DNA from 3 places in the Streptomyces sp. NPDC096193 genome. Region 3 is predicted to be linked to each of the others. Evidence: riboswitches for the same ligand, from Rfam matches in the RefSeq annotation. Region 3 holds a riboswitch; each other region holds the start of a gene.
The links. A riboswitch is a leader RNA that binds a small molecule or an ion and turns the genes downstream of it on or off. The one in region 3 is predicted to bind cobalamin.
Positions count from the first base shown of each region.

Region 1 (7,417 bases), on a different contig from region 3:
GCCTGCCGCCCAGCAGGCGTACGACGACGACGGAGACGCCGTCCAGCAGCGCGGGCAGCTCCTCGGCCACGTCGATACGGGTCGGGTTCCCGATCCGGTACGGCGCCCCGGAGGCCCGGGCCGCCAGCAGATCCGTGTCGGCGGTGGACAGCAACAGCACGGTGGTCTCGGTGCTCATGGCGCTCCAGGTGGGATGAAGGGAAGTCCTGCCGGTGCGCCCGACTCGATGAGCTGGAGCAGCGCACCCGTGTCCGTGTGTTCCTCGATCAGATCGCCGAGGCGGTCGAGCTGTTCCTCGCGCAGCGCGGCGAAGCAGGTGTCCGGTGCGGGGACGAAGCGGCGGCCCGCCGTCCGGGCCACCTCGCGCAGGAACGCGCGGCGGAAGCCGTCGCTCTCCAGCGAGCCGTGCCAGTGGGTGCCCCAGACCGCGCCGACCCGGCAGCCGTCCAGGAAGGCCTCGCCGCCGAGGACGTCGGCGACGCCGTGGTGGATCTCGTAGCCCTCGACCGGCTCGCCCAGTGCCTCACCGACCGGGCGGGCGAGGGTCTTCTCGGCCGCGAACCGCACCCGGACGGGCAGCAGTCCGAGCCCGTCGACGGCTCCGGCCCGCGATTCGACCTCGTCGTCGATGTGCTCGGCGAGCATCTGGAAGCCGCCGCAGATGCCCAGCACCGGCCGGCCCTCGGCGGCCCGCCGTACGAGGGCGTCCGCGAGCCCCCGCTGTACGAGCCAGTCGAGCGCCCTGACCGTGCCCCGGGTGCCCGGCACGATCACCAGATCGGCGTCGGCGAGTTCCTCCGCGCGGTCCACGAACCGCACGACGACGCCCGGTTCGGCCGCCAGCGCGTCCACGTCGGTGAAGTTGGACATCAGCGGTACGGCGCAGACCGCGACCCGCAGCACGTCCTCCCCGACGGGCGGGGCGAGCACCGACTCCCGCACCGTGCCGCGCAGCGAGACGCGCAGCCCGTCCTCCTCGTCGATGCCGAGCCCGTGCGCATAGGGCAGAACGCCGTACGTCCGCCGTCCGGTGAGGCCGTGCAGCATGTCGAGGCCGGGCTCCAGCAGGGACACGTCCCCGCGGAACTTGTTCACCAGGTAGCCCGCGATCAGCTCCTGGTCGGCCGCGCTCAGCAGCGCCGTCGTACCGAAGAAGGAGGCGAACACCCCGCCGCGGTCGATGTCCCCGACCACCAGCACCGGAAGCCGCGCGGCCCGCGCGACACCCATGTTCACGATGTCCGTACGCCGCAGATTGATCTCGGCCGGACTGCCCGCCCCCTCGCAGATCACGGCTTCATACGTGCCCCGCAGCTCCTCCAGGCAGTCCACGACGGTGCCGAGGAGGGCTTCCTGCCGGCCGCCGTGGTAGCCGCGGGCGCTGAGTTCCCCGACCGGCTTGCCCATCAGCACGACCTGGCTGGAGCGGTCGCTGCCCGGCTTCAGCAGGACCGGGTTCATGAGGGCGCTCGGCTCCACCCGCGCGGCCTGGGCCTGCATCGCCTGCGCTCGGCCGATCTCCGCGCCCTCACGTGTCACGAACGAATTGAGGGACATGTTCTGCCCCTTGAAGGGGGCGACCTTCACGCCCTGGCGTACGAGCCACCGGCAGATGCCGGCCGTGACGACGCTCTTGCCCGCGTCGGACGTGGTGCCCGCGACCAGCAGCCCGCCGCCTCTGCGCCCGGTCATCCCCGCCTCCTTCGTGCGCGCCGGGCGCGCAGTGCGTGACCCGTGACGCGGCCCGCGGCGCAGACCGCCAGCGTCAGAAAGCCGACGCGCCGGGAGAGCCGCACGGCACGTTCGATGTCGCCGAACTCCACGGCGCGCCCTTCGGCGTTGAGGACCGGCCGGTGTTCGACCCGTCCGCCGTACGAGAGCGTTCCGCCGAGCCGGACACCGAGCGCCCCGGCGAACGCGGCCTCCACGGGCCCGGCGTTGGGGCTGGGGTGCCGGCCCGCGTCGGCGCGCCAGGCACGTACGGCCCCCCGGCCGTCCGCACCCGTGAGCGCCGCGAGCCCGGCCGTCAGCCGCGCACCGGGCCAGCCGGCCACGTCGTCCAGCCGTGCCGAGGCCCACCCGAACTTCCGGTAGCGGGACGAGAGATGCCCGACCATCGCGTCCAGGGTGTTGACCGCCCGGAAGCCCACCAGGCCCGGCACGCCCGCCACCGCACCCCACACCAGGGCGCCGACCACGGCGTCGGAGGTGTTCTCGGCGACGGACTCGACGACGGCCCGCGCGATCTGCTGCTCGTCCAGGCTCTGCGGATCGCGGCCGCACAGATGCGGCAGCCGTTCGCGGGCGAGTTCCACATCGCCGGCGGCGAGCGCCCCGCCGATGGCCCGGGCCTCGCGCCCGAGCGACGTCCCGCCGACGACCGACCAGGTGGCGGCCGCGGTCAGGGCGACGGACGCGGCGGAACTGCCCCGTGCGCCGCGTGCGACGAGGGCCGCGGCGGCGGCCGCACCCCCGGCGCACAGCAGGGTGTGCAGCGCACCCCGGCCGCGGTGGTCACGCCACAACGCACGCTCGACGGCCTCCGCGGCCCGCCCGAAAGCCGCGACCGGATGCCCCCGGCGGGGATCACCGAGAAGCAGGTCGCAGGCGAGGCCGGCGGTGGAGCCGTACACGAACACTCGGTCGGCACGCATGGGTTCAGACCGGGATCTCGCCTCGGTGCGACCGTGAACTCAGGGCCGTACTCACAGCAGGAACGGAACCGCAGCCGGGCATGGCGATATGTCCTCACTCAGGGTGTCCGCGCCCTGGTTCGACGTGAACGGCGGTGAGAGTTCCTGGCTTCCGGGGACTGCTCCCCGGTGACAGTGGCGGGACCGCGCCGGATTCGCACCGGCTTCCTCTGCTGCCGCCGTAGATGGCCCCGGCAGTCCACCACGCCGCCCGAACTGCGTCAACTTGCCTTTGACCTGCGACGGGACAGTGTGCTGAGCCCCACACCCGAAAGCCGGGCCGGTCACCCCAAAGGGTGCCCGGCCCGGCACGGGATGCGCGTGATGACGCTGTGGCGTCAGCTGACGATGAGGTAGATCCCGTAGGTCACCGCTGCCGCGCAGAGCGCGAAGCACACATAGGCGCCCGTGCGTGCCAGGGTCGCCGATCCTCCCTGCGCGGACGCCGATTCCTGCTTGCTCAGACCCACCACGCCCAGGGTGAACAGACCCACCAGGGCCACGGTGGCGACGAGGCTCACGCCGAAGACGGAGCCGAGAGCTGCCCAGTCGATGCTCATGCTGTTTCTGTCCTTACACCGCGGCCGTGCGGGCCGGCTCGGATTCGGGGGCCGGAGCCGGGATGGTCGTCTGGAGGTCCTGGGCCGGGGTGCCGGCCGGCGGCGGGGTGACGGCCGCGATGGCGGCGGTCACGACACCCGCGGGCTCGCCGTCCGCGCTCGTGTCGTTGACGTTGGTGTGGTCGACCACCTGGCGGCGGGAGACCAGCCAGATCGCGGCGCAGGAGCCGATCAGGAAGACCACGACGGCCGCCACGCCCCAGTCGCCCTGGCGGGTGACGAACTCCGAGCCCGCCGCCACCAGCGCGGCCGCCGGCAGGGTCAGACCCCAGGCGACGAACATCCGGGTGGCGGTGGACCAGCGGACCACGCCGCCCTTGCGGCCGAGGCCCGCGCCCATCACCGCGCCGGAGCAGGAGTGCGTGGTCGACAGCGAGAAGCCGAGATTGGAGGAGGCGAGGATGACGCTCGCCGCGCTGGTCTGGGCGGCGAAGCCCTGCTGCGGCTGGAGGTCGGTCAGGCCCTTGCCCATGGTGCGGATGATGCGCCAGCCGCCCAGATAGGTGCCGAGCGCGATCGCGAGACCGGCGGAGAGGATGACCCACATCGGGGGGTTGGACCCGGGGGAGAGGACGCCGCCGGCGACCAGGGCCAGCGTGATGATGCCCATCGTCTTCTGGGCGTCGTTGGTGCCGTGGGCCAGCGAGACGAGGCCCGCCGAGGCGATCTGACCGGCGCGGTAGCCCTTGGCGGTGGTCTTCTCGTCGGTGTTCCGGCCGATCCGGTAGGTCAGCCGGGAGGCGAGGTAGGCGGCGATGCCCGCGACCAGGGGGGCCGCGATCGCGGGGATCAGCACCTTGGTGACGACGGTGCCGCCGTTGACGCCGCTGACGCCGACCGAGGCGATCGTGGCGCCGACCAGTCCGCCCATGAGGGCGTGCGAGGAGCTGGAGGGCAGGCCGATCAGCCAGGTGAGCAGATTCCAGAGGATGGCGCCGACCAGCGCCGCGAAGATGACTTCCGGGGTGATGCCTGACTCGGTGACGATGCCGCTGGAGATCGTCTTGGCGACCTCCACGGACAGGAACGCGCCGACGAGGTTGAGCACGGCGGACATGGCCACCGCGGTCTTGGGTTTCAGGGCTCCCGTCGAAATGGTCGTCGCCATCGAGTTGGCGGTGTCGTGGAAACCGTTCGTGAAATCGAACACGAGAGCCGTCACGATCACGATCGCGAGCAGCAGCGTGATGTGTTCCATTTACCCAGGCAATCTATGGACGTCAGTGGCCAGTGGAACCTAGGAAACCTGGATGAACGGAAGATGAACTGGGGCAGGCTTTGCGGTGTCTCCAAGTGCGGGTCCGCTGCTCCGCTTTCACTCGGTGGCGCGATCAGGCCTCTCCACGGCGTCGAACGTCCATTCCGTGATCTGTGTCACCGCCCCTCCCCGGCCCTCCGTGGCGGCCTGGCAGGATCGCCGCATGACCGATGCGGAGCGGCAGGAGACCATCGACCGGGCATGGCGCGACCTCGTGGCCACGGCCCGCAGGACGGCGGCGGAAGGCCTGGTCGTGGGTACATCGGGCAACGTCTCGGTACGGGCCGGCGATCTCGTCCTGGTCACCCCGAGCGGAGTGCCCTACGACCGGCTCACCCCCGAGGACGCCGTCGGCGTCGACCTCGACGGCCGTCAGGTCCTCGGCGACCTCAAGCCCACCAGTGAGCTGCCGCTGCACCTGGAGGTCTACCGCGGCACCTCGGCGAGGGCCGTGGTGCACACCCACGCCGTGCACGCCACGGCCGTCTCCACCCTCGTCCCCACGCTGCCGCCGATCCACTACATGACGGCGGCGCTAGGGGGACCCGTACGCGTCGCCCCCTACGCCCTCTACGGCTCGGACGAGCTGGCGGCCGGCATGCGGGCGGCCCTGGAAAACCGCACCGCCTGTCTGCTCCAGAACCACGGCACCGTCGCCCACGGTGACACGCTCGATCAGGCGTACGACCGCACCGCCCAGCTGGAGTGGATGTGCCGGCTCTGGCTGACCGCCTCCTCGGTGCCCGGCCGCACGCCCACCCTGCTCTCCGGCGCCCAGCTGGCCGAGGTCGAGGAGCGGCTGCGGGGCTACGGCCAGGGCCGCTGACACCGGTGGCGTCCGTCCACTGGCAGGGCGGCCCGCCGGTACCGACACTGGAGCAGTGCGCCCGGCTACAGCGACGGCAGCGGCCGTCACCACTCTGATAGGTGCCGGCGCGGCCGCGTTCGCGGCCGGCCGCTACGCCAGCGACGCCGCGCTCAAGGCGCCGCCCGGCCGCCCGCTGCCCGGAGAGCCGAAGCTCACCGTGCACGCCGTGGCCGCCGGCCAGGTCACGCTCACGCGCAGCCTGGCGTCCCGCCGCCCCGGCAGATACGGCCTCGTCGGCCCCGGCATCCACGCCATCGTCGGCCAGGTGCTCGACGACGTGCCGCACGCGGCCGACACGCTCGTGCGCCGTCTGGAGCGGGTCGTCCTCGGCACCCTCGGTCCGGGCACGCGGGTCCGGATGACGCCACAGCTGTACCGCGGCGACCCGCGGGAGGCGCTCGACATCGACTGCTCCGAGGTCAGCGTCCCCGGCGAACTCGGCCCGCTGCCGGCCTGGTTCGTGCCGGGCATCCGCGGCACCTGGGTGATCGCCGTGCACGGTCTCGGCACCACCCGCGAACACCCCCTGAACCTGCTGCCGTTCCTCCGGAGCCAGCGCTGCCCGGTGCTCGGGATCGGCTACCGCGGCGACCCCGACGCGCCCAGGCCCCCCGACGGCCTCAACCACCTCGGCGACTCGGAATGGCGCGACCTCGACGCCGCCATCCGCTACGCCGTACGCCACGGCGCCGAACAGATCGTCGTCCACGGCTGGTCCACCGGCGCCTCGATGGCCCTGTACGCCGCCGCAAACTCCGGTCTGCGCGACCGGATCAGCGGCCTCGTCCTCGACTCCCCGGTCCTCGACTGGGAAGCCACCCTGCGCGGTCTGGCCTCCGCGCGCCACACCCCCGCCGTCCTGCTGCCCCTGGCCGTCCGGGCCGCACAGGGCAGGACGGGGCTGTACGGCGACCGGCTGCGGGCGGTCGCCGAGCCCCAGGCCCTGACGGTGCCCACCCTGATCTTCCACGGCCCCGACGACACCCTCGCGCCCTGGCGGCGCTCGCGCGACCTCGCGGACGCCCGCCCCGATCTCGTCAGCCTCCAGACGGTCCGCGAGGCCCCTCACGCGGCCATGTGGAACGCCGGCCCGGCCCCCTACGAAGAGGCGCTGCGCCGCTTCCTCACGCCCCTCCTGTAGGCGGCCCACCAGGTTCCGTTTGGGCTTTCGGGCCGACAGCGGGAACACTGCTCCCTGTGACGTCCCGAAAGCCTGATGAGCAATTGGCGCGCAACTCCAGACTCCGTCTTGTCCGCCCGCGGTCATTGGCCGCCGCACGACGGGCCGTGACGACCCGGCGCACCCGGCCGGCACCCAGGCCCCCCGAGGGCACACCCCCGCCCGCGGAGCTCGCCCGTCAGGCACGGGCGGTGCTCGCGGACGCCGTCCGCATCGCCCGCTGGGCGGCCGTCGAAAGGGACCCCAGCACCGCTCCGCTCGCCGACCGGGCGCAGGAACGGGCCGCCGCCGCACTGGAGTTGACTCCGCTCCAGGTCCGCACCGGCTGGGACCGGGCCCGTCTCGCCGGTCTGGTCGAACTGCACGGCGACACCGCACGCCCCGGCTGGCGTCTGCGCGCCTGGGACCGCGACGACATGGCCGTCCTGCGCGGCTGGGTCGCCCTCTTCGACGCCTGGTCGCTGATCCACCCGGCCCCCGCCGACGTCGCCCCCACCGCGGTCGCCGAGGTCGTCGAGGCCGTCCCCCAACTGCTCTCGCTCCTCCAGCTCTCCGCGGGCCCGGTCCTGGTGCCCGCGCTGCTCGACCTGCTGGAGCAGCGCGTCGCCGAACTGCGCGAGGAGCGCTGCGAGGTGCCGTACGGCCTCCAGGAGCAGCCCGTCCCCGCCGCCTCGGCCGCCCCTCTGCCGCCGCTGCTCGACTGGGCCCTGGAGGGTCTGTCCGCCGTGGGCGCCCTGACGCTCGACGCGGGCGGCTCCGCCACGCTCACCCCGCTCGGCAACTGGGCGGTGTGGGTGA
Region 1 covers NZ_JBEOSJ010000016.1:57,722-65,138, reverse strand. Annotated here, with positions in the region: gene cobN (cobaltochelatase subunit CobN) at 1-178, opposite strand, end outside; gene ABTX78_RS22885 (cobyric acid synthase) at 175-1,692, opposite strand; gene ABTX78_RS22880 (cobalamin biosynthesis protein) at 1,689-2,654, opposite strand; cobalamin riboswitch at 2,774-2,912, opposite strand; gene ABTX78_RS22875 (hypothetical protein) at 3,032-3,253, opposite strand; gene ABTX78_RS22870 (inorganic phosphate transporter) at 3,267-4,511, opposite strand; gene ABTX78_RS22865 (class II aldolase/adducin family protein) at 4,735-5,397, shown strand; gene ABTX78_RS22860 (alpha/beta hydrolase) at 5,453-6,580, shown strand; gene ABTX78_RS22855 (hypothetical protein) at 6,637-7,417, shown strand, end outside.
Region 1: linked by a shared signal. The riboswitch ahead of ABTX78_RS22880 (cobalamin biosynthesis protein) and the one ahead of metE (5-methyltetrahydropteroyltriglutamate--homocysteine S-methyltransferase) in region 3 are both predicted to bind cobalamin.

Region 2 (7,417 bases), on a different contig from region 3:
GGCGAGGTCGGACACGTCCGAGTGGAGGTCGACCTCCTCCACGGTCCAGGTGTTCTTGATCGCGTCGCGGTAGCGCTCGTAGAAGTCCGGGTAGCGCATCGGACGCAGGGTCAGCTCGAATCCCGGGTCGAGCAGGTTCTTCTCGGGAGCACTCATTACTGGCAGGCCTCGCAGGACTCGGGGTTCTCCAGGGAGCAGGCGACCGCGTCGGTCTCCGGCGTCGCCTGTACGGGGATGGGGGCCGCGGTCGCGGCTCCGGAGCCGGCCGCACGGGCGATCCGGGTCGCGGGTCGCGAGCGCAGGTAGTACGTCGTCTTCAGGCCCTGCTTCCAGGCGTACGCGTACATCGAGCTGAGCTTCCCGATGGTCGGCGTCTCCAGGAACAGGTTCAGCGACTGCGACTGGTCGAGGAACGGGGTACGGGCCGCGGCCATGTCGATCAGACCGCGCTGCGGGATCTCCCACGCCGTGCGGTACAGCTCGCGCACATCGGCCGGGATCCAGCTGAAGCCCTGCACCGAACCGCTGGACTCGCGCAGCGCCTCACGGGACTGCGCGTCCCACACGCCGAGCCGCTTCAGCTCCTCCACCAGGTAGGCGTTGACCTGGAGGAACTCACCGCTGAGCGTCTCGCGCTTGAAGAGGTTGGAGACCTGCGGCTCGATGCACTCGTAGACACCCGCGATGGAGGCGATCGTCGCCGTCGGGGCGATGGCGAGGAGCAGGGAGTTGCGCATCCCGGTCGCGGCGATACGTTCCCGCAGAGCGGCCCAGCGCTCGGGCCAGTTCAGCTCGGCGCCGTAATGGTCGGGGTGCAGCACACCGCGCGCGGTACGGGTCTTCTCCCAGGCCGGCAGCGGGCCGTTGCGCTCGGCGAGGTCGGCGGACGCCTCGTAAGCGGCGAGCATGATGCGCTCCGCGATGCGGGTCGACAGGGCGCGGGCGGCGGGGGAGTCGAACGGCAGCCGCAGCTTGAAGAAGACGTCCTGCAGACCCATCGCGCCGAGGCCCACCGGACGCCACTTGGCGTTGGAGCGGCCCGCCTGCTCGGTCGGGTAGAAGTTGATGTCGACGACGCGGTCGAGGAAGGTGACGGCGGTCCGGACGGCCTCGTCCAGGCGCTCCCAGTCGATCCCCTCGCCGGCGCCGTCCGCCGTCACGAACGCGCCGAGGTTCACCGAGCCGAGGTTGCAGACGGCCGTCTCACCGTCGTCCGTCACCTCCAGGATCTCGGTGCACAGGTTCGACGAGTGCACGGTGTGGCCGGGCTCGGCGGTCTGGTTGGCCGTGCGGTTGGAGGAGTCCTTGAAGGTCATCCAGCCGTTGCCGGTCTGCGCGAGCGTGCGCATCATCCGGCCGTACAGCTCACGCGCCGGCATGGTCTTGCGGGCCAGACCCTTCGCCTCGGCGTCGCGGTACGCCGCGTCGAACGCGTCGCCCCACAGGTCGACGAGCTCGGGCACGTCGGCCGGCGAGAAGAGCGACCAGGAGGCGTCGGCGTCGACACGGCGCATGAACTCGTCGGGAATCCAGTGCGCGAGGTTCAGATTGTGCGTACGCCGGGCGTCCTCGCCGGTGTTGTCGCGCAGCTCCAGGAACTCCTCGATGTCCGCGTGCCAGGTCTCCAGGTAGACGGCGGCCGCGCCCTTGCGGCGTCCGCCCTGGTTCACCGCCGCGACCGAGGCGTCGAGGGTCTTCAGGAACGGCACGATGCCGTTGGAGTGGCCGTTGGTGCCCCGGATCAGGGAACCGCGGGCGCGGATGCGGGAGTACGACAGTCCGATGCCGCCGGCGTGCTTGGAGAGCCGGGCGACCTGGTGGTACCGGTCGTAGATCGAGTCCAGCTCGTCCGCCGGCGAGTCCAGCAGATAGCAGGAGGACATCTGCGGGTGGCGGGTGCCGGAGTTGAACAGCGTGGGGGAGGAGGGGAGGTAGTCGAGGCGGCTCATCAGGCCGTAGAGGTCCGCCACCTCGTCCAGCGCGCGGACGCTGTCGTCCTCGGCGAGGCCGCAGGCGACCCGCAGCATGAAGTGCTGGGGCGTCTCGATCACCTGACGGGTGATCGGGTGCCGGAGCAGATAGCGGCTGTAGAGGGTGCGCAGACCGAAGTAGCCGAAACGGTCGTCCGCCTCGGTGTCGATCAGGGCGTCCAGGCGGTCCGTGTGCAGCGTGACGAACGCGGCGGTCCGGTCGGCGATCAGCCCCTGGGTGTGCCCGACAGCGACGGAGGCGGAGAAGGACACCGCGCCCTGGCCCGACGCCTCTTCGGCGATCGTCCGCGTCAACAGACGGGCGGCGAGCCGGGAGTAGGCGGGGTCCTCGGAGATCAGACCCGCGGCGGCGTCGGTGGCGAGGCCACGGAGCTCGGCCGTGTCCGAACCGGCGTGCCGGCCCCGCAGCGCGGCGGCGGCGACGCGGCCGGGGTCGGTGTCGGGCAGATCGGCGGTGAGGTCGGTCAGGATCCGCAGCAGTGCGGTCCCGGGGCCGTCCTCCAGCTGCTCGGAGATGCCTGCTGCCGGATCGGCTGGCGCGATGGTCACGTGGTGCTCTCCCTCGCTCGGCTCTGGGCCGTCGGGGGGAGGCGGGGCCGCCGGGCAGTACACGCCCAGGGCAGGGCAGCACTCCGTACGGCGTCCACCGGCCCAACCGCGAGGCCCGGACGTCTCGGCACCCGGATCGGTCGAACCGGGCGCACCGTCGGCAGGTCTTCGGACTCTCGGGTACGACAAAGCGCACCACATCACACCGTTGCGGGACAGTTCCGGATTCGCACCGGATTCCCCTGCGGCGACAGCGAGGTCGAGCATACATGTGGGGGCCGCCAGTTGCCGCACCCCCCACATGTTGTGTCGGGCGCCGCGCGGGAGTTGCGGCATAGCGCCGGTGATCCCGGCCCGGTGCGGCCCTTGGGGCGCCCCGGCGCGGGCCCGGTCGGGGCCCGTGGTCGCACGGTTTCACGGCGAAGGGCCGCCGCGTTCCGGGGGGAACGCGGCGGCCCTTCGGGGTCCTTCAGTCGTTCAGCAGCAGCGGAAGCCCTCGCGCGGATCGGCTTCGCGTGCGTCCGTACGGCTGCGCTCGAAAGCGCGGCGGCTCATCACGTCGGCGTCCGGGTCGCAGCCGCGGGTGTGGGCGACGTACCGGTCGTAGGCCGATTCGCCGGTGAACTCCCGGACGTACCACCGGATCCGGCCGAAGACGTGGCGGGCCCTCGACGTGGTGCTCATGCCGAACCGCTCCCTGCGGGAACGTTCTCCTCCGCGGCTGCCATCTCGGCCTTCTCCTCCTTGGTGGGGATCAGTCCGGCCGGTGCGACGATCTTCGACTCGGTGTACGGAACCTCGGACAACTTCACGCTCTCCGGCCGGCGGATGGCGTTGTAGCAGACCCGTCCCGCGTCCGCGATGACGACGATGATGAGGATCGCGAACAGGGCCGAGAGCACCCCGTCCACCGTGGAGTTGGTCACCACGGTCTGCATGTCGTCCATGGTCTTGGCGGGAGGCAGCACCTTGCCGTCGTCGATGGCCGACTGGTAGACGTCCCGCTGGGTGAAGAAGCCCACCCGCGGGTCGCCGGAGAAGACCTTCTGCCAGCTCGCGGTGAGTGTGACAGCGGCGTCCCAGGCGAGCGGTACGGCGGTCACCCAGGCCCACTTGAGCCGTCCGGACTTCACCAGCAACGTGGTGCAGACGGCGAGTGCCACGGCGGCCAGCAGCTGGTTGGCGATTCCGAACAGCGGGAAGAGCTGGTTGATGCCGCCCAGCGGGTCGTGCACGCCGACCCAGAGGAAGTAGCCCCAGGCGCCGACGACGATCGCGCTGGCGACCCAGACGCCCGGCCGCCAGCTGACCTGGCGGAACGGCTTGTAGACGTTGCCGAGCATGTCCTGGAGCATAAAGCGCCCGACCCGGGTGCCGGCGTCCACCGTGGTGAGGATGAACAGCGCCTCGAACATGATGGCGAAGTGGTACCAGAAGGCCTTCATCCCGGCGCCGCCCACGACGGACGAGAAGATGTCCGACATACCGAGAGCGAACGTCGGAGCGCCGCCGGTCCGCGACAGCAGAGTGGCCTCCTCGACGTCCTTCGCCGCCTGCGCCAGTTGGTCGGGCGTGATGGAGAAGCCGAGATTGGCGACGGCCTGGGACGCGGTCTCGACCGTGGGTCCGATGACACCGGCCGGCGAGTTGACCGCGAAGTAGAGACCCGGGTCGATGATGCAGGCCGTGATCATCGCCATGATCGCGACGAACGACTCCGTCAGCATGGCGCCGTAGCCGATCATGCGGATCTGCGTCTCCTTCTGGACCATCTTCGGGGTGGTGCCCGAGGAGACCAGGGAGTGGAAGCCGGAGAGCGCGCCGCAGGCGATGGTGATGAAGACGAACGGGAACATCGATCCGGCGAAGACGGGGCCGTCGCCCCGGCTCGCGAACTCGGTGACCGCCTCCATCTTCAGCGTCGGCAGCGCGATCACCACGCCGAGGGCCAGCAGCACGATGGTGCCGACCTTCATGAACGTCGACAGGTAGTCGCGCGGCGCCAGCAGCATCCACACCGGTAGCACGGAGGCGAGGAAGCCGTAGACGATCATCCAGATGACCAGCGTGCCGGCGTCCAGGGTGAAGGTCTCGGCGAGCGAGGACTCCGCGATCCAGCCGCCCGAGACGATGGCGAGAAGCAGCAGCGCCACGCCGATGACCGAGACCTCGGTGACCCTGCCGGGCCGCAGCAGCCGCAGATACACGCCCATGAAGAGGGCGATCGGGATGGTCATGGCGATCGAGAAGACGCCCCAGGGCGAGTCCGCAAGCGCGTTGACGATCACCAGGGCCAGCACGGCGAGCAGGATGATCATGATCGCGAACACCGCGATCAGCGCCGCGGCACCGCCGAAGGGGCCGATCTCGTCACGCGCGATCTGACCGAGCGAGCGGCCGTCCCGGCGGGTGGAGAAGAAGAGCGTGACCATGTCCTGGACGGCGCCGGCGAAGATGACGCCCGCGACGATCCAGATGGTGCCGGGCAGATATCCCATCTGAGCGGCGAGTACCGGACCGACGAGCGGTCCGGCGCCGGCGACCGCGGCGAAATGGTGCCCGAAGAGCACACGCCGGTCGGTGGGATGGAAGTCGATGCCGTTGTTCAGCCGTTCGGCGGGTGTGGCCCGGCTCTTGTCGACTTTCAGCACCCGGTTGGCAATGAAGCGGGAGTAGAAGCGATACGCGATCGCATACGAACCCAGCGCCGCTGCCAGCATCCACGCGGCCGAGATTTCCTCGCCCCGGGAGAGTGCCAGCACACCCCATCCTGTGGCGCCCACCAGGGCCACCAGTACCCAGATGGCGATGGAGCGCGGAGTGAGCTTTCGGGATGACGGCGGTGCGGTATTCGGTGGTGTGGGATCTGGCATGGCGGGTCGTCCCCTCACTGTTCACCTGCATTTTAATGCGCAGGAAATCTAAAGGACCCCCTCGGCACGAGTCACCCCCGTCCGCATATCGGTACGGCAACGGCGACGAGATCGCACCGTTTTCGGTGGCATTCCGCACCGGTTCTCCTTCGTCCCTCCGCGGGCTCCGTGCGCGGACAGCACAAAGCGCCCCGGAGGCGAGCCTCCGGGGCGTGTGTCCGGCGCCGTACTGCCCGGAGGATCAGTCGGTCGGCCGCCGCAGGCGGGCCACGAACTTGTACCGGTCGCCGCGGTAGACCGAGCGCACCCACTCCACCGGCTCGCCCTGCGCGTCCAGCGAGTGGCGCGAGAGCATCAGCATCGGCAGGCCCACGTCGGTGCCCAGCAGACCGGCCTCGCGCGGGGTCGCCAGCGACGTCTCGATCGTCTCCTCGGCCTCGGCGAGATGGACGTCGTAGACCTCCGCCAACGCGGTGTAGAGCGAGGTGTACTTCACCAGGCTGCGGCGCAGCGCGGGGAAGCGCTTGGCGGAGAGGTGGGTGGTCTCGATCGCCATCGGCTCACCGCTGGCGAGCCGCAGACGCTCGATGCGCAGCACGCGGCCGCCCGTCGAGATGTCCAGCAGTCCGGCGAGCGTGTCGTCGGCCGTCACATAGCCGATGTCGAGCAGTTGGGACGTCGGCTCCAGGCCCTGGGCCTTCATGTCCTCGGTGTACGAGGTGAGCTGGAGAGCCTGCGAGACCTTGGGCTTGGCCACGAACGTGCCCTTGCCCTGGATGCGTTCGAGCCTGCCCTCGACGACCAGTTCCTGGAGCGCCTGACGCACCGTGGTGCGCGAGGTGTCGAACTCGGCCGCGAGCGTGCGCTCCGGCGGCACCGGGGTGCCGGGCGGCAGTGTCTCCGTCATGTCGAGCAAGTGGCGCTTGAGCCGGTAGTACTTGGGCACGCGCGCGGTCCGGGTCTGTGCCCCGCCTTCGGTCTCCGCTCCCACCCCGTCCGTGGTCATGGCCCGCCTTCCCGACTCCTGCGCTGCTGCCGTCACCGGCTCCTCCGTCTGTCGCGGCTCACATGGTGGCACGGTCCGGTCACGGGTCGTCGCCCTCCCTCAGGTGTCGGTCCGATAACGGACGCGACTGCCCTTCTTATACACCCTTGACACCCCTAAAGGTCTAGGCCAAGCTCCCGGTACTGGTCTAAACCATTAAAGACCAGGTCCCAGCCCCACGGGCAGACCTGAGCACTGTCTCTCTGCGTGTTGTGCGACTCCCGGGCGGTGGGGGGGAAAATCTTGCATCCCTTGAGGAGGGTGGCGTGAAGCGCAAGCTCATAGCTGCAGTGGGTGTGGCGGCAATGGCGGCTTCGGTCGCGGCGTGTGGCTCCGGCGACAGCGAGTCCGCGAAGGACCCGAAGGACCGCAAAGGCACGCTGACCGTCTGGCTGATGACGGACGCTCAGTCCACCTGGCCCGAGCTGGTCAAGGACGTCAACACCCAGTTCGCCGCGAAGTACCCGGGCGTGAAGGTCAATGTCCAGTACCAGCAGTGGGGCGACAAGACCAAGAAGCTCGACGCCGCCCTCGCCGGTGACAAGTTCCCCGACGTGGTCGAACTGGGCAACACCGAGACCATGACGTACATCCTCAACGGGGCGGTCGGCGAGATCGACCCGAAGAAGTACGAGAACTCGGACACCTGGATCAAGGGTCTGAAGGACACCTGCACCTACGAGGGCAAGCTCTACTGCGTGCCCTACTACGCCGGTGCGCGTGTCGCCATCTTCAACAAGGACATGTTCAAGGCGGGCACCGGCTCCGACGCGCTGCCCACCACCGAGGCCGAGCTCACCGCCGCCCTCGACAAGGTCCAGGCGAAGTACGGCAAGGACAAGGCCTTCTCGCCGCTCTACCTGCCGGGCCGCTACTGGTACGCCGCCATGTCCTACGTCGCCGCGTACGGCGGGGAGATCGCCAAGTACGACGACGGCTCGAAGGAGTGGAAGGCCTCG
Region 2 covers NZ_JBEOSJ010000049.1:993-8,409, forward strand. Annotated here, with positions in the region: gene ABTX78_RS35315 (ribonucleotide-diphosphate reductase subunit beta) at 1-156, opposite strand, end outside; gene ABTX78_RS35320 (ribonucleoside-diphosphate reductase subunit alpha) at 156-2,540, opposite strand; cobalamin riboswitch at 2,683-2,813, opposite strand; gene ABTX78_RS35325 (YbdD/YjiX family protein) at 3,018-3,224, opposite strand; gene ABTX78_RS35330 (carbon starvation CstA family protein) at 3,221-5,413, opposite strand; gene ABTX78_RS35335 (GntR family transcriptional regulator) at 5,655-6,419, opposite strand; gene ABTX78_RS35340 (sugar ABC transporter substrate-binding protein) at 6,725-7,417, shown strand, end outside.
Region 2: linked by a shared signal. The riboswitch ahead of ABTX78_RS35320 (ribonucleoside-diphosphate reductase subunit alpha) and the one ahead of metE (5-methyltetrahydropteroyltriglutamate--homocysteine S-methyltransferase) in region 3 are both predicted to bind cobalamin.

Region 3 (7,417 bases):
CTGGCCGGGTTCTACGTGGCCTTCGGCGTGACGCTCGCCGGCTTCGTGCTGGGCTCGAACGCTCTCGGCCTCGCCGGTGTCCTCCGTCTGCGTCACCGGTTCTGGCTGCTGACGGGCGCCTCCGCGGCCATCGGCACCGTCGCGGCGATCATCTCCGGACCCGTCCTCGGAGCCGTTCCGGCCCCGCTCCTTCCTCTGATCCTCACCCTCACCCTCCTGGCAGCTGCCGCGGCCTTCACCACCAAGTTCCTGGGCACCGCCCTCGGGCCTGTGGGGCTCCCGGTGACCACGCTCCTGCTGCTCACCGTCGGCAATGCGACCAGTGGTGCCGTCATCGGCGCCGACCTGCTCCCCGCCCCCGCCCGGATCGTCTCCGCGCTTCTGCCGCCCGGGGCCGCCGTCCGTGCCGTCAACGACCTGAGCTACTTCAACGGCGCCCACATATCAGGGCCTCTGATCACACTCACCCTGTGGGCCGCCGTCGCCGCGATCCTGCTCGCCCTGCACCCTCGGCTGCTCCAGCGCCGCAAGGCCGCCGCCTGACCCGTGACGGACCCGTCGGCGGACCGGTGGCGGCCGGTCCGGCTCAGCCGGCGGCGCGCGCGGACAGTCGTCCCGATCCCGGCCCACGGCACCCTTGCCCCCGGCGGCGGTCAGGCGCCTGTCCGCGGGCGTCGGCCGGGAGACCGCCACCGCCTCGGGGAACGGTCGGCAACTCACCCTCACCTGAAGGTCCGTCGAGTGGCTGACACAGGTTCGGCGGGCCCGGGCGAGGGCTTCGCGGAGGTGGAAGACATCCGTCGCTGACACGGCGCGTACATCGGTCGGCAGCCCGGGGACGAGCCGGCTGCCGGACCGCAGCCCGGTAGCCGGCTATCTGTCACAGCCTCAGACGGGTTCCGGCGTCAGTCCGGCCGCCGACCGCGTGTCGGCCTGCCGGGCTCCGGATCCGGGGCACGGGCCCTCTCGACGGGCGCTGATGACTTGAGGCGTTACGCAAGCGTCTACCCCGCCGGCTCCCGGCGCGTCGCACCGCCGGGCAGGAGGGCGAGGGCCCCGATACACCAGGTCGCCCGGGGAACCGGAGAGCGCCTGTCGGCGAGTCGCTGCGCCCAACGGGTGCTTTCTCGCGCCCATAAGAGTGCCCACCCGGGCCGACGCCCCGCAATGGTGCGACGCATTAAGCATGAAAACGCATTATCAGAGGTTCAGGCGGCGTTGGGTGTTGCTCGCCGGCACAGTCCTTCTGGGGACCGCCTGCACGGCCGGCCCCTCGCCCGCAGACCCACCCGCCGCCCCCGTCCCGGGGGCCCCGAAACCCGCGTCCGTGTTGCCCGTCCCGAAAGCGCGGATGTCCGTCGGCGTGGCAGCGCTGGACGCCGACGACTGGGGCGTCGAGGTGTACGGCGACGGCTCCACGTACGACACCGCGAGCATCGTCAAGGTCAACATTCTCGCGGCGCTGCTGCTGAAGGTTCAGGACGAGGACCGGAAACTGACCATACGGGAGCACACGTACGCGACCGCGATGATCGAGCGCAGTGACAACGACTCGGCAGATGCTCTGTGGCGCAAGATCGGCCGCGCCGAGGGCCTGGACGCCGCGAACAAGCGCCTGGGCCTGACGTCGACCAAGGGTGGCAAGGGAATGCACTGGGGTCTCACCCAGACCACGGCGGAGGACCAGCTCATCCTGTTGCGGGCGGCGTTCTCGGTGGACTCGGCGACGCCTTCCTCCGGTACGCCCCCGGAGCTGAGCCAGCCCTCTCGTGCGTACATCCAGAGGCTGATGAACCGGACAGAGGCGGAACAGGACTGGGGCGTGTCGGCCGCGGCAGGCTCCGGCTGGGCTCTGAAGAACGGCTGGCTCCAGCGCACCAAGACCGGCTTGTGGGACATCAACAGCGTGGGACGCGTGACCATCGACGGACGCAGATATCTGATCGCCGTGCTCTCCGACGGCCATGCGTCGATGGAGTCCGGGATCGCGCTGGTCGAGAAGACGGCGAAGGAGGCGATCGCGACGGTACGGGGACGGTAGGTCCCAGGTGGTTCCATGACGCCGCGACGGCCGCACCTCGGCCCCAACAGGGGCCCAACCGGGCGCTGGTGGCCCGCCGTCACTTCGGACGGGCTGGATCCGGTCGGCCGGGGGCGTTGGCCAGTCTGCACCGGTCACCACCGACCTGACCCTGCTGCCACGTGTCGCCTATCGCGGGCAGGAGGTCACAGCGCCCCGGCTGCGCGGCCTGCTCGCACTGCTCGCCGGCGACCTCCGTACGGGCTGCAACACCGAGCGGCTCGTGGCGGGGCTGTGGCCGGCCGAGTTGCCGGAGCGGCCGGGAAAGGCGGTGCAGGTCCTCGTGTCCAGGGCGCGGGCGCAGCTGGGCGCCGCGTCCTGGCGAGCACACCGACCGGATATCGGCTCGCCCTGGCCGAGGATCAGGTCGACAGTTCCGCCCTGCTCTTGCATGCCGCCGCCGGTGCGGACCGGGCGAGGGCCGGGAGCGACGGCCTGGTGGTGACCCGCTCGGTGGAGCTACGTGCTCCCGGACCGGTCGAGCGGGCCGTCGGCAAGGTCGTTGAACGTGCCCTGCTCCTGGTGCCCCGCCGCCGCGATCCTGCCCAGCGTGCTGTTCAGCCCCTCCGTCCGGGCCGTTGCACCCGCGCACCGACTGGAAGCCGGCGGACTGCGTGAACTCTTTCGTCGACCCGTTCACCTGCTCCCTCAGCTACCCGAGCGTCTTGGTACTCCGGTGCCCTCGGCCTGAGCGCCCCCGGCGGCTCCATCGGTACGCCCGCACGCCGTGGATCGCCGTCCGGATGACGAGCGGTGGTGTCGGTGTGGCCCGCGGGGCTCTAGGCTGACGAGTGCAGCTGGTTCGCCGTGCCTGCCAGGTATGTGCGTCGCAAGAGGGAACCCGGTGGGAATCCGGGACTGCCCCGCAGCGGTGAGCGGGAACGACCGCCGTCATACGCACTGGGTCCGGTACGGGCCTGGGAAGCGACGGCCAGTAGGTGTCCGCCGGGAGATGTCCGGCAGGCGTGCCCGTGAGTCCGAAGACCTGCCCGCTGTCCGCGCACGACCGATCGTGCGCGGATATCCGGTGACCTCGAGGGCGGGTCGGCGTGCATACCGGCGGGCACGTGCGTCAGCGACGCACCACCTCCTCCGTCCGGTCTGTGCTCCCTTCGCCTTCACCCTCGCCGGGTGACAGGAAACTCGCGAAGGAGAGTTCAGTGACAGCGAAGCCCGCAGCCGCGGCAGCACGGTCCACCGTTCACGGATACCCCCGTCAGGGGCCGAACCGTGAACTGAAGAAAGCCATCGAGGGCTACTGGAAGGGCCGGGTCTCCGCAGCGGCCCTGGAAGAGACCGCCCGGGACCTGCGTCGTTCGAACTGGCAGCACCTGGCCGAGGCCGGGATCCACGAGGTCCCGACCGGTGATTTCTCGTACTACGACCACGTGCTCGACACCAGCGTGATGGTCGGCGCCCTGCCCTCGCGCCACCGCGCAGCCGTCGAGGCGGACGCCCTGGCCGGGTACTTCGCCATGGCGCGCGGCACCCAGGACATCGCCCCGCTCGAGATGACCAAGTGGTTCGACACCAACTACCACTATCTCGTCCCCGAACTGGGGCCCGGCACCGTCTTCACCGCCGACTCCACCAAGCAGGTCACCGAACTGAAGGAGGCACTGGCCCTCGGTCACACGGCCCGGCCGGTGCTGGTCGGCCCGATCACCTATCTTCTGCTGGCCAAGCCCGCCCCCGGCGTGGCGCCCGGTTTTGATCCCCTGACCCTGCTCGACCGGCTGCTGCCGGTGTACGCGGAGGTACTCGCCGACCTGCGCGCGGCCGGGGCCGACTGGGTGCAGCTGGACGAGCCCGCGCTGGTCCAGGACCGTACGCCCGCCGAACTGAACGCCGCTGAACGCGCCTACCGCGACCTCGGCACCCTCACCAACCGGCCCAAGCTGCTGGTGGCCTCGTACTTCGACCGGCTCGGCGAGGCACTGCCGGTGCTCGCCAAGGCTCCCGTGGACGGCCTGGCACTCGACTTCACCGATGCCGCAGGGGCGGACCTCGGCGCCCTGGCCGCAGTCGGCGGGCTGCCCGGCAAGCGCCTGGTCGCGGGCGTCGTCAACGGTCGCAACATCTGGATCAACGACTTCGAGAAGTCGCTGTCCATCCTCGGCACGCTGCTCGGCCTCGCCGACCGGGTCGACGTGGCCTCCTCCTGCTCGCTGCTGCACGTCCCGCTGGACAGTGCCGCGGAGCGCGACATCGACCCGCAGATCCACCGGTGGCTCGCCTTCGCCCGGCAGAAGACCTCCGAGATCGTCACCCTCGCGAGGGGCCTGGGTCAGGGGGCCGACACCATCGCGGCCGAACTCGCCGCCAACCGCGCCGACCTGACCTCCCGCGCCGGCTCCGCCCTCACCCGCGACCCGGCGGTGCGTGCCCGGGTGGCCGGGGTGACGGACGCCGACGGTCGCCGCTCGCAGCCGTACGCCGAACGTGCCGCGACCCAGCGTGCCCACCTCGGCCTGCCCCTGCTGCCCACTACCACGATCGGCTCGTTCCCGCAGACCACCGAACTGCGCACCGCGCGCGCCGACCTGCGGCGCGGACGGATCGACACGGCTGCCTACGAGGAGCGGATCAAGGCCGAGATCCAGGAGGTGATCGCCTTCCAGGAGAAGACCGGCATCGACGTCCTGGTCCACGGCGAGCCCGAACGCAACGACATGGTGCAGTACTTCGCCGAGCAGCTCACCGGCTACCTGGCCACCCGGCACGGCTGGGTCCAGTCCTACGGCACGCGATACGTCCGGCCGCCGATCCTCGCGGGTGACATCTCGCGCCCCGAGCCGATGACGGTTCAGTGGACCTCGTACGCCCAGTCCCTGACCAGCCGGCCGGTCAAGGGCATGCTCACGGGACCCGTCACCATGCTCGCCTGGTCCTTCGTCCGCGACGACCAGCCGCTCGGGGACACCGCGCGCCAGGTCGCTCTCGCCCTGCGCGACGAGGTGAACGACTTGGAGGCCGCCGGGAGTTCGGTGATCCAGGTCGACGAGCCGGCCCTGCGGGAGACCCTTCCGCTGCGCTCGGCCGGCCACGCGGACTACCTGGCCTGGGCCACGGAGTCCTTCCGTCTGGCCACCAGCGGCGTGCGGCCGGACACCCAGATCCACACGCATATGTGCTACGCCGAGTTCGGTGACATCGTGCAGGCCATCGACGACCTCGACGCCGATGTGATCAGCCTGGAAGCCGCCCGCTCGCACATGCAGGTGGCGCGTGAACTGGCCGGGCACGGCTACCCGCGGGAAGCCGGCCCTGGTGTGTACGACATCCACTCACCGCGCATCCCTGGTGTCGTCGAGGCGGCGGAACTGCTCCGCGAGGGCCTGGAAGCCATCCCGGCCGATCGCCTGTGGGTCAACCCCGACTGCGGCCTGAAGACGCGAGACTGGCCGGAGACCCGTGCGTCCCTCGAGAACCTCGTCGCCGCGGCACGTGTGGTGAGGTCGGAACTGCCCGCGTCCTGAGGCGGGGCAGGGTGGGGAGGGGCACATGCGCTCCTCGCCACCCTGCCGGTCCCGGCCCTCACTCCGCGATGAGCGCGACGAACTGCCAGGCCCATATGAGGTGGACCAGAACGCAGGTTCCCCAGGCGGTGTTTCCCCGGATCCCGTTCTTCCGCAACGCGACCCATCCGGCGGCCAGGAGCAGCGCGGAGGCCACGCACAGGGCCCAGGACAGGGCGAGCCACGCCGTGGACGGCTCGGTCAGCAGCCTGAGCAGCGCCAGTGGTGCCAGCGCCAGCAGAGGCAGCGCCCAGGTGCTTTCGGTGGCTCGGCGCGTGGTCTTGATGTCGGTCACAGGTCCCCCCGGACTCGTTTCCCCCGGTTGTTGTGCCGGGCCCCTCGTGGTCACGGAGGGTATCGGCCCGGCACCTGTCTGGTCAGGGCGCCGAGCACGCACGGGACTTTACCTTCGCACTGATCACTTGGCTACGGGCGCACGGCCCTGGGACAGGCGAGGTTGGCGTATCGCGGGCCGGGTTCTGCTGTTATACCGCCCATTGGGCGCTTTGCATGGTAGCCCTCCTGAGGGTTTCCTTCGCCATCGCGATGCCGGAGACCGTACGCGGCGGGCTCAGAAGCCGGACGTTGCGCACAGCGGAGACGGGCGGAGGGGGACGGCGTGGTGACCGATCACCGGCGTCCGTCATGGCCAACCTGGTCGTGAGCAACGTCCCGGTGCCGCAGACCGGTGTCGCGAGCGGCATGAACGCCAACTTCCGCACCATCGGCGCGGCCATCGGCGCGGCCGGATGGGCGACCGTCGTGACCAGCACGCTCCAGCCGAACGGACTTCCCCGGGAATCCGGCTGCACCGCGGGGTTCCTGGTGCTCATGGTTACGTCCGTCCCCGCATTCGCAGTGGCACTGACCGTGCCCGCGGTCCGGCGCGCCACGCACTCCGGCCGTTCGGTCACCGCGGCGGGCCTCCCTCAACGCCTGACGGTGGCGGCGGTTGCGTGGACATCGACACCGCGCAGGGGACGCGTACGCGCGAACGGTTGCCGAAGTCGCTCGCCGAGAGTGACACGCTGGGGTTCTGGGCAGCCACTTCCGCCGCCGGCAGCCGGCCCGGTCGTCTCCGACGGGGACAACGACGGCCTCCTGCCGGCGCCGGCTCGGAGGGTAGGTGCATGAGCCGGCCGCGGGCCGGTCGTCCGGATGAGCGCGAAGGGAGCCCGAACACCGGTCGTGTCATCGGTTGCGCCTCGTTCCCCCCACCACTACCCCATGGAGTACACGCGTGACGACGGACAACCCACCGGTCACTCTGGACGACGTACGGGACGCCGCAGCTCGTATCGAGGGGATCGCACACCGCACCCCGGTGGTGCACTCGCGCACGCTGGACGCGCTCGTCGGCGCCGAGGTCTTCCTCAAGTGTGAGAACTTCCAGCGCCAGCGCCGGGCTCGTCGAACCGGAGTGGGAGAACACCGGTGCCCTCGTCGTCGGGCGGTACCTCTACGACATGACGAATGCCCGTACCGGTCGTGCTGGGCGGCGGGAAGACGCTGTTCGGCGAACTCGGCACCACACCGGTGGAGTTCGAGGGGCCCGTCACGGTGGTCGAAGGCACGGGCGTCACCCACACGCGGTACCGGGTGAAGAAGTAGAGCGACGGTGATCGCGCAGTCACCGCCGGTACGGCGCTGTGCCGGGCACAGCGCCGTACGCGCGCCCGCTCGACGCGCCGAAGCACCGACACTCGGATAGCGTGGTTCGCACGACGTGCCCATCCCGGTCGCCCTTCGCTGCCGACCTCCGCCCCGTCGCTCTCTTGCACGTCAGCTGCTGGTTCGCGGCGGTGACATCCAGCGTTCC
Region 3 covers NZ_JBEOSJ010000001.1:152,759-160,175, forward strand. Annotated here, with positions in the region: gene ABTX78_RS00735 (hypothetical protein) at 1-543, shown strand, start outside; gene ABTX78_RS00740 (serine hydrolase) at 1,364-2,041, shown strand; partial or broken gene ABTX78_RS00745 (AfsR/SARP family transcriptional regulator) at 2,139-2,506, shown strand; cobalamin riboswitch at 2,862-3,087, shown strand; gene metE (5-methyltetrahydropteroyltriglutamate--homocysteine S-methyltransferase) at 3,241-5,559, shown strand; gene ABTX78_RS00755 (hypothetical protein) at 5,618-5,893, opposite strand; partial or broken gene ABTX78_RS00760 (pyridoxal-5'-phosphate-dependent protein) at 6,839-6,994, shown strand; gene ABTX78_RS00765 (dihydrofolate reductase family protein) at 7,072-7,209, shown strand.